3 regions of the Arthrobacter arabinosi genome follow, and region 2 is predicted to be linked to each of the others. Evidence: riboswitches for the same ligand, from Rfam matches in the RefSeq annotation. Region 2 holds a riboswitch; each other region holds the start of a gene.
The links. A riboswitch is a leader RNA that binds a small molecule or an ion and turns the genes downstream of it on or off. The one in region 2 is predicted to bind cyclic di-AMP.

Region 1 (4,169 bases), on a different contig from region 2:
CGGGAAGCAAAACAGTAGACGAAGCGGTCGATGAAGCAATGGACGAATCGGTGGATGAAGTGGTCGACGGAGCAGATGTGCCGCACATGGGAACCTCCAAGGGAACAGGGAATGCGTGAGGGAACCGAAGCGCTGCAGGAGGTCAGGATCAGCGAGCCTGCCCCGCCATCACAATGGTTCCGGTTGTCATGCCGGAAACCTCGTAGGAGGGCCCGACAGCAACGAAATTATACCCCCCTGGGGTATCTGTCAAGCGGATTCTTGCTCGCTCTCACATCGACGAATTCATGGCCGGTCGTGGTGAGCGGGGGCTAGCGTGAGACGCGGGGCGCCGGCCCCGGATGCCCCTGAACCTTCAGTAAATCTTCAGTAGACCGACGGATAAGGAGCGGAACAATGACTCACATCACCTCCATGCTTGAGACGTACCCGAAGGATCTTGGCGGTATTGACCGCGAGAAGCTGGCCGAGTGCATCGCGGCCTGTTTCGAGTGTGCGCAGACCTGCACGGCGTGCGGGGACGCGTGTCTGAGCGAAGACATGGTTGCCGAACTCACCAAGTGCATCCGCACGAACGCTGACTGCGCGGACATCTGCGCCACGACCGGCCGAATTCTCTCCCGGCATACCGGTTATGACGCGAACATCACGCGAGCTGTCCTGCTGGCCTGCGAAGTCGCTTGCAAGGCGTGCGCCGATGAATGTGAGCAGCACGCGCAGATGCACGAGCACTGCAGGATCTGCGCCGAAGCATGCCGCCGCTGCGAGAGGGCTTGCCGCGAACTCGCCGCTACTTTCAGCTGAGCTCGGTCACCGGTGGCTGCCCCCACACTCCAGCCTCCAGGGGCAGCCACCGAGTAGCCGTCTTCGGAAAACCCTCACCCCGTCACATCCAGCGCTCATGTTCAGCGCTCGGTGAGGAGGCCTGGGTCTAGCGCAGGAGCCTGCTGATCGCTTGGGTTGCTTCCTTGACCTTGGCGTCGATGACGTCGGAGGATCCGCTCGTCGCGGCTTCGTGAGCGGCGTCGACGACGCAGTGCTGCATGTGGTTCTCGAGCAATCCGAGGCTGACTGCGTGCATGGCACTGTTGACCGCGGCGACCTGGGTGAGGATGTCGATGCAGTACTTGTCCTCATCGACCATGCGGGCGATACCGCGCACCTGGCCCTCGATGCGCTTCAGGCGTCGCAGGTACGCATCCTTGTCCGCTGCGTATCCATGGGCTGTGTGCCCAGTCACCTTCTGATTTTGGCCCGCGTCGGGTGCTGTGGCCTCACCGGCTGCTTCAGAAACCGCTTCGTGAGATGTTGCAGTGCTGGCATGCGTTCCGGTTCCGGAGCTCACGGTCATTCCCTTTCACCACCAAACGATGCGATCCGGTTGCGCCGGCCCGAGATCGTTGGTGCCTTCCCCTGCTGCGCCCATCGCGCAGCAACTTCCAGTATCGCTGGTCGTTAGGGCCCCTGTCCTTATATCCGCGGCATATCGGCGGCGCTTTGTTGACCTCGGTAACCATCAGGTATCCGGCTCACGGCGTGTTGCGAAGACACGCCGTGCTCCGTTACCTGAACGTGACTTTGATACCACCCTGGGGTATTCTCGTCGAATGTTCCCGGCACCCCGCCGAGACCATACTCCCGCGCAGAATGCCGAGCCCTGCCGCTGCATCCGGGAACCGTTCGTACCACCCAGTAGGCAGGGACGGGGGAACCACGTTTCCACCGGGCCACCGCATGTATCTGTGCGATGACCCTCGGGGTTAAGTCGATCCGACAACCTAGGCACGACCTGCACGTAGCGTCCGCGACGGCAGGGTAGTGCCCAGGGCTTGAACGACGGCCGGGTGAACTCCCATCCGAACCCGACAGCTCACCCCGCAGGCATGGGAGAGGCAATCACCATGTCACGTACGTCCATTCCGGCGCGCCACCGCGCCGTCGTCACCCACTCCATCGCCCTCGAGGGCCTGTCGCACTCCGCGAAGACCGGTGCCGTAGCACTCGGTAAGCCCGCCATCATCGCAGCAGCAACCGGCGGCCTCGTCTTCGCCGTCGGCGCCCCCGCACAGGCCGGCACCTACACCCAGGAAGCCACTACGGGCACCGTAGCCCAGGCTCCCGTTGCAGCCGCACCCGTCGCCCCCGCAGTTGTTGCAGCTCCTGCCGCTGCAGGCGTGCACACCGTCGTCGCCGGCGACACCCTCGGCGCCATCGCTGCCAAGCACGGACTAAACCTCAACACGCTCCTGGCCCAGAACGGCCTGTCCTACGCGTCGATCATCTACCCCGGGCAGCAAATCAAGCTCACCGGCGGAGCAAGCGTTGCCGTCAGCCCCGCGGCGGTCCCCGCAGCAGCACCGGCCAGCCAGGTCTTCTACGCAGCACCCGCCCCCGCAGCTGCCGCAGTGGCACCCGCACCCGCAGCCGCACCGGCCGGCATCCAGCTGACCTCCGCGACCATCGCACCGATCGCCCCGGCAGCCCCCGCGGCTCCTGCGGTCCCCGCCAGCGGCGTCGGCGCCGCCCTCGTCGCCTCGGCCTACGGCCAGCTCGGCTCCATCCAGGACTGCACCATCCTCGTCGAGCGGGCCCTGCGCTCCATCGGCAAGAACGTCGGAGACCTCGGCCCCACGCAGTTCTACCAGTACGGCACAGTCGTCTCGACCCCCGCCCCCGGTGACCTGGTCATCCGCCCCGGCCACATCGGCATCTACGTCGGCAACGGCGAAGTCATCAGCAGCGGCATGAACGGCGCGAACCTCACGATCAAGCACCCCCTGTCGGACCTCGCCGGTTCGTCCTTCGTGCGCGTCAACGGCTAACACAGATTCAGCGGACGCCCAGCGTCCGTAAGCTGAACAAGAGTGGCAGGTGCCCTGGACGGGGGTACCTGCCACTTTTTGTTAAAGCCCGTCCGCAGGCTCCTACTCAGTCACACGCATGCGCCGGCTCTTGAGGTCGAGGTAGAGGGCGACGCATCCAGCGTGAGTGGGCGCCCACTAGGTCGAAGTAATCCCCGAAACGGTGAAGGTGCGGGACGAGGTGCTGGTGCTGTGACTGTCAGCGGTCAGTAGTAAACATCGTTTACTACTGACGCAGGAGGTCTTCGTGGTGAGTCGTAAGCAGTCTCCTCAGCACCCAAATCATGTCGTGTCCGTGCGACTGACGAATGACATTATCAAGCGCCTGGACGCCTTGGCGGATCGCACGAGCCGAAGCCGCGGGGTGTACCTGAGGTCAGCGATCATCAGGATGCTGCCTACGCTCGAGGCTGAGCACTGGTCGCAGACGAGCACCGAGTACGAGAACGACTTTTTTAAGCAGGAATTTGTTCAGCTCACCACCTCGCTTCTCGGAGACGAGTCGGTAGAAGATTCAGTCCGAGACGACTAACGGCGTCAGTCGGTGCTCTGATGTCGTAAGTGACTCGCAGTCTGTTTCATCGCGCGTTCATTGCGTGCACGGGTGATCTTGTATAGCCAGTTCGGCACTTGAGGGGTGGTTCGACGGAGGTCAAAGAGACGTTCCTGCCAGACGAGAAGATCCTGCGGCTCGATGGACTGGTCTCGTCGGGAAAAGCGCCTCCCTATTGTTGCCGCGAGGTCCGCTCGGTCGCGCGCGGCTTTCCACGTGTTCATGACGTACTCGGATACATCGAGGAATGCCGGTAGGACGGGGAAGAGAGCTCCCAAGAGGAAAGTGGCGAGGGTGACTCCGCTGATGCTCGCCCAAGTAATGAGACCGGCGAGCCAGAGGATTGCCGCGGCAGCCCACACAGTGACGGTTGTGCGGATAAGCCTGTCTGTGTAGGCGGCGTTGCTGCGTTGGGCGATGGCTATGGTCGTGGTGCCAGGACTGTCAGCGTCGACGGTGTACCAGTCGACAAGTTTTTCCTTCTTCGCCACGTCCCGGAGTGGCTTCTTATCAGCGGCGATGAGCGCAATGTCTTCGGGCGTGGGGCGACCTGAGCGATCGATGGTATCTGGCATGTCGAACAGGTACTGGTCCAGCTCCTCCTGCACGCAGGCGGCCTTGAGCATGGTCCGGTTCTCAAGTAGAGCAAGGACGGTCCGGCCGGCGAAGAGCCATACACCGGTGACGGCAGCGACGGAGACAGCAACTGCAGGAGCAAGGAGCGAGAAGAACGGTCCTCCGAGGCCGATGACGAG
Region 2 (4,169 bases):
AAAAGCTTCGGATTGACACTGCAAGGGTAAACCGCTCCCCCGTCCCGGGCGTACCGGTGGGGAGGAGGTGTTCCGGGGCTGCCGCGTCTGCTACCGCCGACGGCAGGAGGACCGGCACGGTGTGCCGGTCCTCCTGCCGTCGAAAGGGAAAGCGCGGGTCAGCCGCCGACGCGGATGTACACGCCGCCGGAGCCGAGTTCGGCCGGCGCGATGACGGTCGAGTTGCCGTTGAATCCGCCGTGGACGGCCTGGCCGCCGCCGATGTAGACCGCGATGTGGGCCATACCCATGCCGCCGTCGGCGTAGTAGATCAGGTCGCCGGGGATGGCCTCACCCGCGCCGACGGTGCGGCCGAGGGAGAGGTACCCCGCCGGCCAGCCGTGGAAGTTGATCCCGGCGGCCGCGAGTGAGTTGCTCGCGAGGCGCGTGCAGTCCTGCGTGACGCCGAGCTGGCCCCGGGCGGCGGCGGCGATCGTCGCGGCGACGCCGGAGGAGGGAGCGGGGGCGGGAGCCGGCTTCGGCGCGGCGGCCACCACGGGTGCCGGAGCCGCAACGGGTGCTGCCGCGACGCGCGCGGGCGGCGCGTCGACCGGGGCGGTCACGACTGGCGTCGCAGCGACGGCGGGGGTCACGGCAGGTGCCGCGACGGCGGGCATCGCGACGGCAGGTGCCGCGACGACGGGCATCGCGACGGCCGGCGTCGCGACGACAGGTGCTTCGACGACGGGCGCCGCCACGACGGGGGCCGCGACGGCCGGCGCCTTCTTGGCGACGACCGGTGCCTTCTTGGCGACGACCGGCTTGGCCTTCACCTTGACCGGGGTCATGTTGAAGGAGGCCACGGCCCTGTCCGAGGCGACGACGGCCGCGCGGCTGGAGGTCAGGGTGACCTTGGACGCCGCGACATCACGCTGGGGCTGGAGGTCGGCGGCGTTGGCGGCGACCCCACCGGTGAGGACGAGCCCGGAGGCGGCGGCGAAGACGGCGGTCTGGCGACCCATGCCGCCGGCGCCGGCGGCGGTCCGTGCGAGGACGGAGAGCGCGGCAGCAGTGCGCGCGTCGTCGCGGTGGCGGGCGGTGGCGGGGCGGGAAGACATGAGTGAAGGCATGAGGGGTTCTCCGGGTGAGGGTTTCTAGCGGACGCGGACGAAGCCGGCGCCGGGAAGGTCTGAGAGGTTGTGCAGGCCGGTGTTCATGCCGTTGAGGCCACCGCTGATGACCTGGCCGTTGCCGACGTAGATCGCGACGTGGCCGCCGGTGATCACGAGGTCGCCGGGCGCAGGCGATCCGACGACGTCGCCGAACTGGAAGAACTGGCCGGGAGCGAGATCGCCCACGGTCTTGCCGACGGAGCGCAGTGCCGTCTCGACCATGGCGGTGCAGTCCTGGGCGATGCCGATCTGCGAGTACGCCGAACCGACCAGGCCGGCGGCGACGCCGGAGGACCGGCCGGGGGCCGGTGCAGTCTGCGGGGCGACAGGCGCGGGGGCCGGCGCAGCCGGCGTGGCGACGCGGGCAGCAGGTGCGGCGACGCGGGCAGCAGGGGCGGCGACGCGGGCAGCAGGGGCGGCGACGCGGGCAGCAGGTGCGGCGACGGCAGGTGCGGCGACGGGAGCCACGACGACCGGGGCGGCGACGGCAGGGGCGATCGGCGCCGGGGGCACCGCGGGGACGGGCTCGGTCTGGGCGGCAACGGGAGGAACCTCGACACGGGCCTCCTCGACCGGGGTCACCGCGACGGCGGGCGCCTCCATGACGGGAGGTGCCTCGACGGGCGCAGGCCTGGCCGGCGCACGCTTGACCGGCGCTGGCTTCACGGGCGCGGGCTCGACCTCGACGGCGATGCGATCGAAGGACACGTCCGCGGTGGTCGGGACCGTGACCTCGGACGCCACGACGCGGTCGACGGTCAGGACGGCGGAGGACTGCACCTCGCGCTCGGCGCCTGCGGCCCCCTGGGCCGGCAGCCCGGCGGTGAGGACGAGACCCGACGCCGCGACGATGACGGCGGCCTGGCGGCTGACGGATCCGGCGTTGGATGCGACGGCGGCGGACAGATCGGTCAGCGGGCTGATGTTTCGGGGCGCTCGGTGGCGGCCCGGCGAAGAGCTGTTGGACACGTTGGATTACCTCTCCCAACGCCTGCGAGGTGAGCTGTCGGATTCGGATGGGAGTCACCCGGCCGCTGCGTGGACAGCGACTTCACCCCAAGGATCTCGGTCACGAAACCCAGAATTGGTTCCCCCGCCTCTGCCATGCGATGGTGCGGACGGACCTCCGGCAATGGCAGAGCTAGGCGATTTGCAGGAGTGTGCAGGGTCTAGAGCGAGCCCGGCACGAGTTGAAGGCTATAGCACCACGCGAGATATGTCACATTCCGGTCACGGAACGGTGTGTTCTTGGTGACGGCCCGATGGACGACGGTCAGTTCTCGACCGAGACGAACACGTGCGAGGCGACTTCGGGCGGCAGCTCCAGGGCACCCTCCACACCGGGGACGCGCACCGAGACATATCCCCCCACGGACTCGAGGGTGAGCCGCGCTCCCGGGCGGAGTCCGCCTTCGTCGAGCTGCGTGAGGAGCTCGGGGTCCACCTGGATGGGCTCGGCGAGGCGGGCCAGCGTGACCACGCTGCCGGGGTCGTAGCCGGCCATCGCGGACAGCAGCGTGACCACGCCGTCGGTGAACAGTTCCGACTCGACGCCGCCGATCGCTTCCAGCCCCGGGATCGGGTTGCCGTAGGGCGAGTCCGAGGGCTTGCCGAGGAGTTCGTACAACCGGCGTTCCACCCGCTCGCTCATGACGTGCTCCCAGCGGCAGGCCTCGTCGTGCACGTACGCCCAGTCGAGTCCGATGACGTCGCTCAGGAGGCGCTCGGCGAGACGGTGCTTCCGCATGACGCCGGTGGCGCGGCGGCGGCCGACGTCGGTGAGTTCCAGGTGCCGGTCCCCCGAGACGACGACGAGGCCGTCGCGTTCCATCCGGCCGATGGTCTGGGACACCGTGGGCCCGGAGTGGCGCAGCCGCTCGGCGATGCGCGCACGGAGCGCGACGATGTTCTCCTCCTCGAGCTCAAGGATGGTCCGCAGGTACATCTCGGTGGTGTCGATGAGGTCCGTCATGCGGTTCAGCTCCTTGGTGCGGTGCGGGTGCGCGGCCGGAATGCCTCACGCCGGTGAGGGGTACGGCCGGCTGCCCGGTTCCGCCCCACGCCCCCCAAGGTTAACGCATGGCCTCAGGGGCCCGGCAATCCTCCGGACCGGCGGCCCCCGGCCGGCAGGGCGTCCCGGGGACGTTCACAAATGGAGGGCTGGCGGGCGCTGGGGCAGAATGAGGTCGTACCCCGCCCGTCCGAGAGCTGGAGCCCCCATGAGCGATTCGTCCCGCATCCCCGCACACCTCCTCCCCTCGGACGGCCGCTTCGGCGCGGGCCCCTCGAAGGTCCGGGGCGCCCAGATCGACGCCCTGGTCGCTGCCGGCACGTCCCTCCTCGGGACCTCCCACCGCCAGGCCCCGGTCCGCGACCTCGTGGGGCGCGTCCGCGAAGGCCTCAGCACCTTCTTCGCCGCCCCCGACGGGTACGAGGTCGTCCTCGGCGTGGGCGGGTCGACGGCGTTCTGGGACGTCGCCACCTTCGGGCTCGTCGATCGGAAGGCCCAGCACCTCTCCTTCGGGGAGTTCGGCTCCAAGTTCGCCTCCGCAACCGACAAGGCACCGTTCCTCGATGCCTCCAGCATCATCACGAGCGAGCCGGGCACCCGCCCCGACCCGAGGGCGGAGGCGGGCGTGGACGTCTATGCGTGGCCGCAGAACGAGACGTCCACCGGCGTGGCAGCACCCGTGCGGAGGGTGGAGGGCTCGGACGACGGAGCGCTCGTCGTCGTCGATGCCACGTCCGCAGCAGGCGGGCTCGACGTCGACGTCTCCCAGGCCGACGTCTACTACTTCGCGCCGCAGAAGAACTTCGCCTCCGACGGCGGCCTCTGGCTCGGCCTCTTCTCCCCCGCAGCCCTGGAGCGCGCCGCACGCATCGCCGCCGGCAGCCGCTGGGTGCCGGACTTCCTCAACCTGCAGACCGCCGTCGACAACTCGCGTCTCAACCAGACCTACAACACGCCGTCACTGTCGACCCTCGTGGCGCTGGACGCGCAGGTGCAGTGGCTCAACG
Region 3 (4,169 bases), on a different contig from region 2:
AGCGGCGCTCCGCCGTCGTGAGCACGAAGGCCCTCGCCGGGGTCGCCCGCACGCTGGACCTCGGTGGCTACGTGCTGCTGGGCCAGGGGGAGAAGCTCACCAACGGGCGGGACAAGGCCTCGATCCTCGCGGACACCATGGAAGCCGTCATCGGGGCCGCCTATCTCAGCCACGGCATCGAGACGGCCCGCGCGATGGTGATGCGGCTGATCGGCCCGCTGCTGCGTGATTCCGCCGTGCTCGGCGAGGGGACGGACTGGAAGACCCGCATCCAGGAGACGGCCGCTGCGCGAAGGCTCGGGACCATCGACTACCAGGTGGACGGGACAGGGCCGGACCACGCCCGGACGTTCACGGCCCGCCTCGTGATCGGCGGCACCGAGTACGGCTCCGGGTGCGGCCATTCGAAGAAGGAAGCCGAGCAGGCGGCCGCGGCCGAATCCTGGAAGACGCTCTCGGCGGCGCCGGATGCGCCCCTGCCGGACGGCGCCGCCGGCGAGGCCCCAGCCGGCAGGCGCGCCGCCGGATCCGTCGACGGATCCTGAGTGCCCGAACTTCCCGAGGTCGAGGTCGTGCGGCGCGGCCTCGAGCGCTGGGTGGCGGGCCGCGCCGTGGAGTCGGTGGACGTCCTGGACCCCCGGTCCCTCCGCCGGCATGTGGACGGCGTCGAGGATTTCAAGGGCAACGTCGTCGGTGCCCGCGTGGCGGACGTGGTACGCCGGGGGAAGTTCCTGTGGATGATCCTCGAGGACGCCGACCAGCCCGGCAGCCCACCGAACGTCGCGCTCATGGCGCACCTCGGCATGAGCGGGCAGCTCCTGGTCGAACAACCCGACGCACCCCTGGAGAAGCACCTCAAGGTCCGGCTCACCCTCTCCCCGGCGACCGACGGCGAAGGCGCCCCGCTGCCGGCAGAGCTGCGATTCGTCGACCAGAGGATCTTCGGCGGCATGTTCGTCGCGCACCTGGACTCGACGCCGGACGGCCTGCCCGGCGGGCGGGGCACCACGGACCTCCCCCTCATTCCCCACCAGGCGGCGCACATCGCCCGCGATCCCCTCGATCCGGCATTCTCGGCGGACGCCTTCCACCGGCGGCTCCGGGGGCGCCGCACGGGTCTGAAGCGCGCCCTCCTCGACCAGGGGCTCATTTCGGGGATCGGCAACATCTACGCCGACGAGGCGCTCTGGGCGGCACGGTTCCACTACGCGCGGCCCACGGACACCATGCGACGCCCGGACACCCAGCGCATCGTCGACGCCGTCACGTCGGTGATGGAGCGGGCACTGGCGGCCGGCGGCACCAGCTTCGACTCCCTCTACGTCAACGTGAACGGGGCGTCGGGCTACTTCGCCCGCGACCTCGAGGCCTACGGGCGGGAGGGCCGGCCCTGCCGCCGGTGCGCCTCCGAGGGAAGACACACGCTGCTGCGCCGCGAATCGTTCATGAACAGGTCGTCCTATCTGTGCCCGTACTGCCAGCCCAGACCACGCAATGCACGGTTCTGAGATGTCCGGTGAAAAAAAGTGACATTCGCCTCGTGATCTAAATGTGACAACCGGCGTTACCAGCCGGTACGGTAGGTCTCGCGTCCGATCCACAACGGATGGGCGCCCTTCCTCACACTGCCTAACCCTGTCGATGAGGATGGACCGTTCGCACTACACATTCGACAGGGGCGGGGGAACCACTAGCGGACCCGACCACGGGTCCTAGGGGTAAAGACACGCGCAGACCAGCGCTGGGGGCGATGGTCTGCAGGAAACGTGTCCGGATGTCCCATCCGAACCCGACAGCTAACTTCGCAGGCATTGGGAAAGGCATCAACATGTCCAAGCAGAGCCATAACGCGCGCCACCGGGCCGTCCCCACGCGCATCAACCCCTTCATCACGGCGTCACGCGCCGTCTCCGCGAGCGCCTCCGTCGCCGGCAAGCCTGCCGCCGTCGTCGCCGTCGCTTCCGGCATCATGTTCGGGGCATCGCTCCCGGCGAACGCCGCAGGCGAGATCAGCACCCAGCCCGCAGCAGCCTCCACCGCTGCCGCAGGCACCCACACCGTGCAGTCCGGCGACACGCTCGGTTCCATCGCGGCGATGCACGGCCTGAGCCTCGATACCCTGTTCGCGGCCAACGGACTCGGCCACGCGTCGGTCATCTACCCCGGCCAGTCGATCTCCCTCGGCGGTTCCGCTGCTCCTCAGCAGTACTCGGTGCAGTCGGCGTCCGTTGTCGCAGCTCCGGTTGCGGCTCCGGTTGCAGCCCCTGTCGCCGCACCGGCTCCCGCAGCAGCTCCTGCCGCTCCGGCAGCCACCCCCGCCTTCAGCCTCCAGTCCGCAGCGTCGATCACGCCTGCCGGCGGCGGCGGCATCGTCGGAACGGCGATGCAGGGTGTGGGCTCGGGGTACGTCTACGGTGGAACCTCGTTCGGTGCCTGGGACTGCTCGGCCTTCGTGCAGTGGGCCTACGCCCAGAACGGCATCAGCCTGCCCCGCACCACCTGGGCCCAGTTCGCTACCATGACGCCCACCAGCACCCCCCAGCCGGGTGACCTCGTGAGCCAGAACGGCGGCAGCCACGTCGGGATCTACCTCGGCAACGGCCAGATGGTCAGCGCCCTGAACGCCTCGCAGGGCACCCTGGTCCACTCGGTCAACGCCATGTCCGTGGACGGCTACTACACCCGCTAGTCGACGGTGCGGGCTGTACGGCCCGCACCACCAGCACGACGCGGTCAGAAGGACGGGATGCATCACGCATCCCGTCCTTCTGCGTTCCGCAGCCGTCGACGGCGTGGGATGGGTGCTCGGTGTGCCCGTGTGGCGGTCGATCGGCGGCACGACCGGCCGCGGCTGCACCATCGGGCGCAGGAAGGACGAGGCGGAAGCGGGCCTCAGCGGTAGGACGCGGCCAGGCGCTCGAGCCCTTCGTCGACGCCGACGGACGGACGCCAGTCGAGGACGCTGCGCGTGTGCCGCTGGTCGAACCAGTGGGCCGTCGACAGCTGTTCGGCCAGGAAGCGGGTCATCGGCGGCTCGCCCGTCCTGCCGAGCCGGAGCCAGGCCCGCTCGATCACCGATCCCGCGCTCCTCGCCACGGCTCCCGGGACGGACCAGGCGGGTGGCTCCACCCCGCCGGCCCGGCAGATCCCGGCGAGCAGTTCGGCGATCGGCCGGGGTTCGCCGTTGGTGACGACGAGCGCCTGGCCCTGCGCTGCGTCCATGCGCCGCAGGCACGCGACGATGGCCGACGCGGCGTTGTCCACGTACGTCGTGTCGATCAGGGCCGTCCCGCCGTCGAGCAGGGGCAGGCGGCCATGCCGTGCGCGCTCGATCACGCGCTCGACCAGTTGCGTGTCACCGGGTCCCCACACGATGTGCGGACGGATCGCAGCCACCCGGAACGCCGGCGTCGAACGTCCCAGGGCGAGCAGCTCGGCCGCGGCCTTGGTGCGGGCGTAGTCGCCGCGCGCGTGCACCGGGTCAGCCGGGCCCGCCGGGGCGCCGACCAGCGAGGATCCGTCGTGCGCGACGGACGGGGAGGACACGTGCACGACGTCGGTCACCCCGGCTTCCCGGGCGGCGTCCAGCAGGATGCGCGTCCCGTCGATGTTCGTGCTCTCGAACTCGGCGGGAGCCCCGGTGAAGGAGACCTTCGCGGCCAGGTGGATCACGGCGCTGCAGCCCCGCAGGGCGGCGGCGACGGCGGCGGGATCGGTGACCGATCCGAGGACGTCCTCCGCCCCGGACACCGCGGAGGGCCGGCGCTGGAGGCACCGGACGTCCTCGCCGGCGGCGACGAGGTGGTCGGCGACGGCGCGCCCCAGCATACCGCTCGCTCCGGTGACGAGGACGGTCACAGGGACCCCGCGCGGGCGCCCGAGAGGAACCGCCCGGACCACTGCGCGACGCGCGTGCGGTCGATCTTCGCGTTGTGCCGGATGTCCACGGGGAGGGTGGGAACGGCGATCACGGCGGCCAGGTCCACGCCGTGCGTCCCGGCGGCCGCGCGAGCGGTCGCTGCGAGGGGAGCATCGGCAAGGCTCGGGCGTCGTCCTGCGGCGTCGGTCTCGAGGACCGCGACGACGGCCTGGGTGCCGGCAGGGCCGACCCCCACGAGGGCTGCGAGCCGGACGCCGTCGATCGCCTCGAGCGCCTGCTCGAGCGCCAC

Region 1: another riboswitch for cyclic di-AMP. It lies ahead of ACX80P_RS16290 (LysM peptidoglycan-binding domain-containing protein); the one in region 2 lies ahead of ACX80P_RS07590 (hypothetical protein).
Region 3: another riboswitch for cyclic di-AMP. It lies ahead of ACX80P_RS01175 (C40 family peptidase); the one in region 2 lies ahead of ACX80P_RS07590 (hypothetical protein).

What each region holds. Positions count from the first base shown of each region.
Region 1 is NZ_JBTNDF010000013.1:3,881-8,049, forward strand. It holds gene ACX80P_RS16275 (hypothetical protein) at 1-119, shown strand, start outside; gene ACX80P_RS16280 (four-helix bundle copper-binding protein) at 397-804, shown strand; gene ACX80P_RS16285 (metal-sensitive transcriptional regulator) at 932-1,351, opposite strand; cyclic di-AMP (ydaO/yuaA leader) riboswitch at 1,674-1,899, shown strand; gene ACX80P_RS16290 (LysM peptidoglycan-binding domain-containing protein) at 1,902-2,822, shown strand; gene ACX80P_RS16295 (YlcI/YnfO family protein) at 3,157-3,393, shown strand; gene ACX80P_RS16300 (S-4TM family putative pore-forming effector) at 3,399-4,169, opposite strand, start outside.
Region 2 is NZ_JBTNDF010000002.1:742,335-746,503, forward strand. It holds gene ACX80P_RS07585 (NlpC/P60 family protein) at 159-1,097, opposite strand; gene ACX80P_RS07590 (hypothetical protein) at 1,134-2,120, opposite strand; cyclic di-AMP (ydaO/yuaA leader) riboswitch at 2,126-2,293, opposite strand; gene ACX80P_RS07595 (iron-dependent transcriptional repressor DtxR) at 2,425-3,123, opposite strand; gene serC (phosphoserine transaminase) at 3,371-4,169, shown strand, end outside.
Region 3 is NZ_JBTNDF010000001.1:242,133-246,301, forward strand. It holds gene rnc (ribonuclease III) at 1-545, shown strand, start outside; gene mutM (bifunctional DNA-formamidopyrimidine glycosylase/DNA-(apurinic or apyrimidinic site) lyase) at 546-1,508, shown strand; cyclic di-AMP (ydaO/yuaA leader) riboswitch at 1,627-1,821, shown strand; gene ACX80P_RS01175 (C40 family peptidase) at 1,829-2,689, shown strand; gene ACX80P_RS01180 (NAD-dependent epimerase/dehydratase family protein) at 2,893-3,858, opposite strand; gene ACX80P_RS01185 (alpha/beta fold hydrolase) at 3,855-4,169, opposite strand, start outside.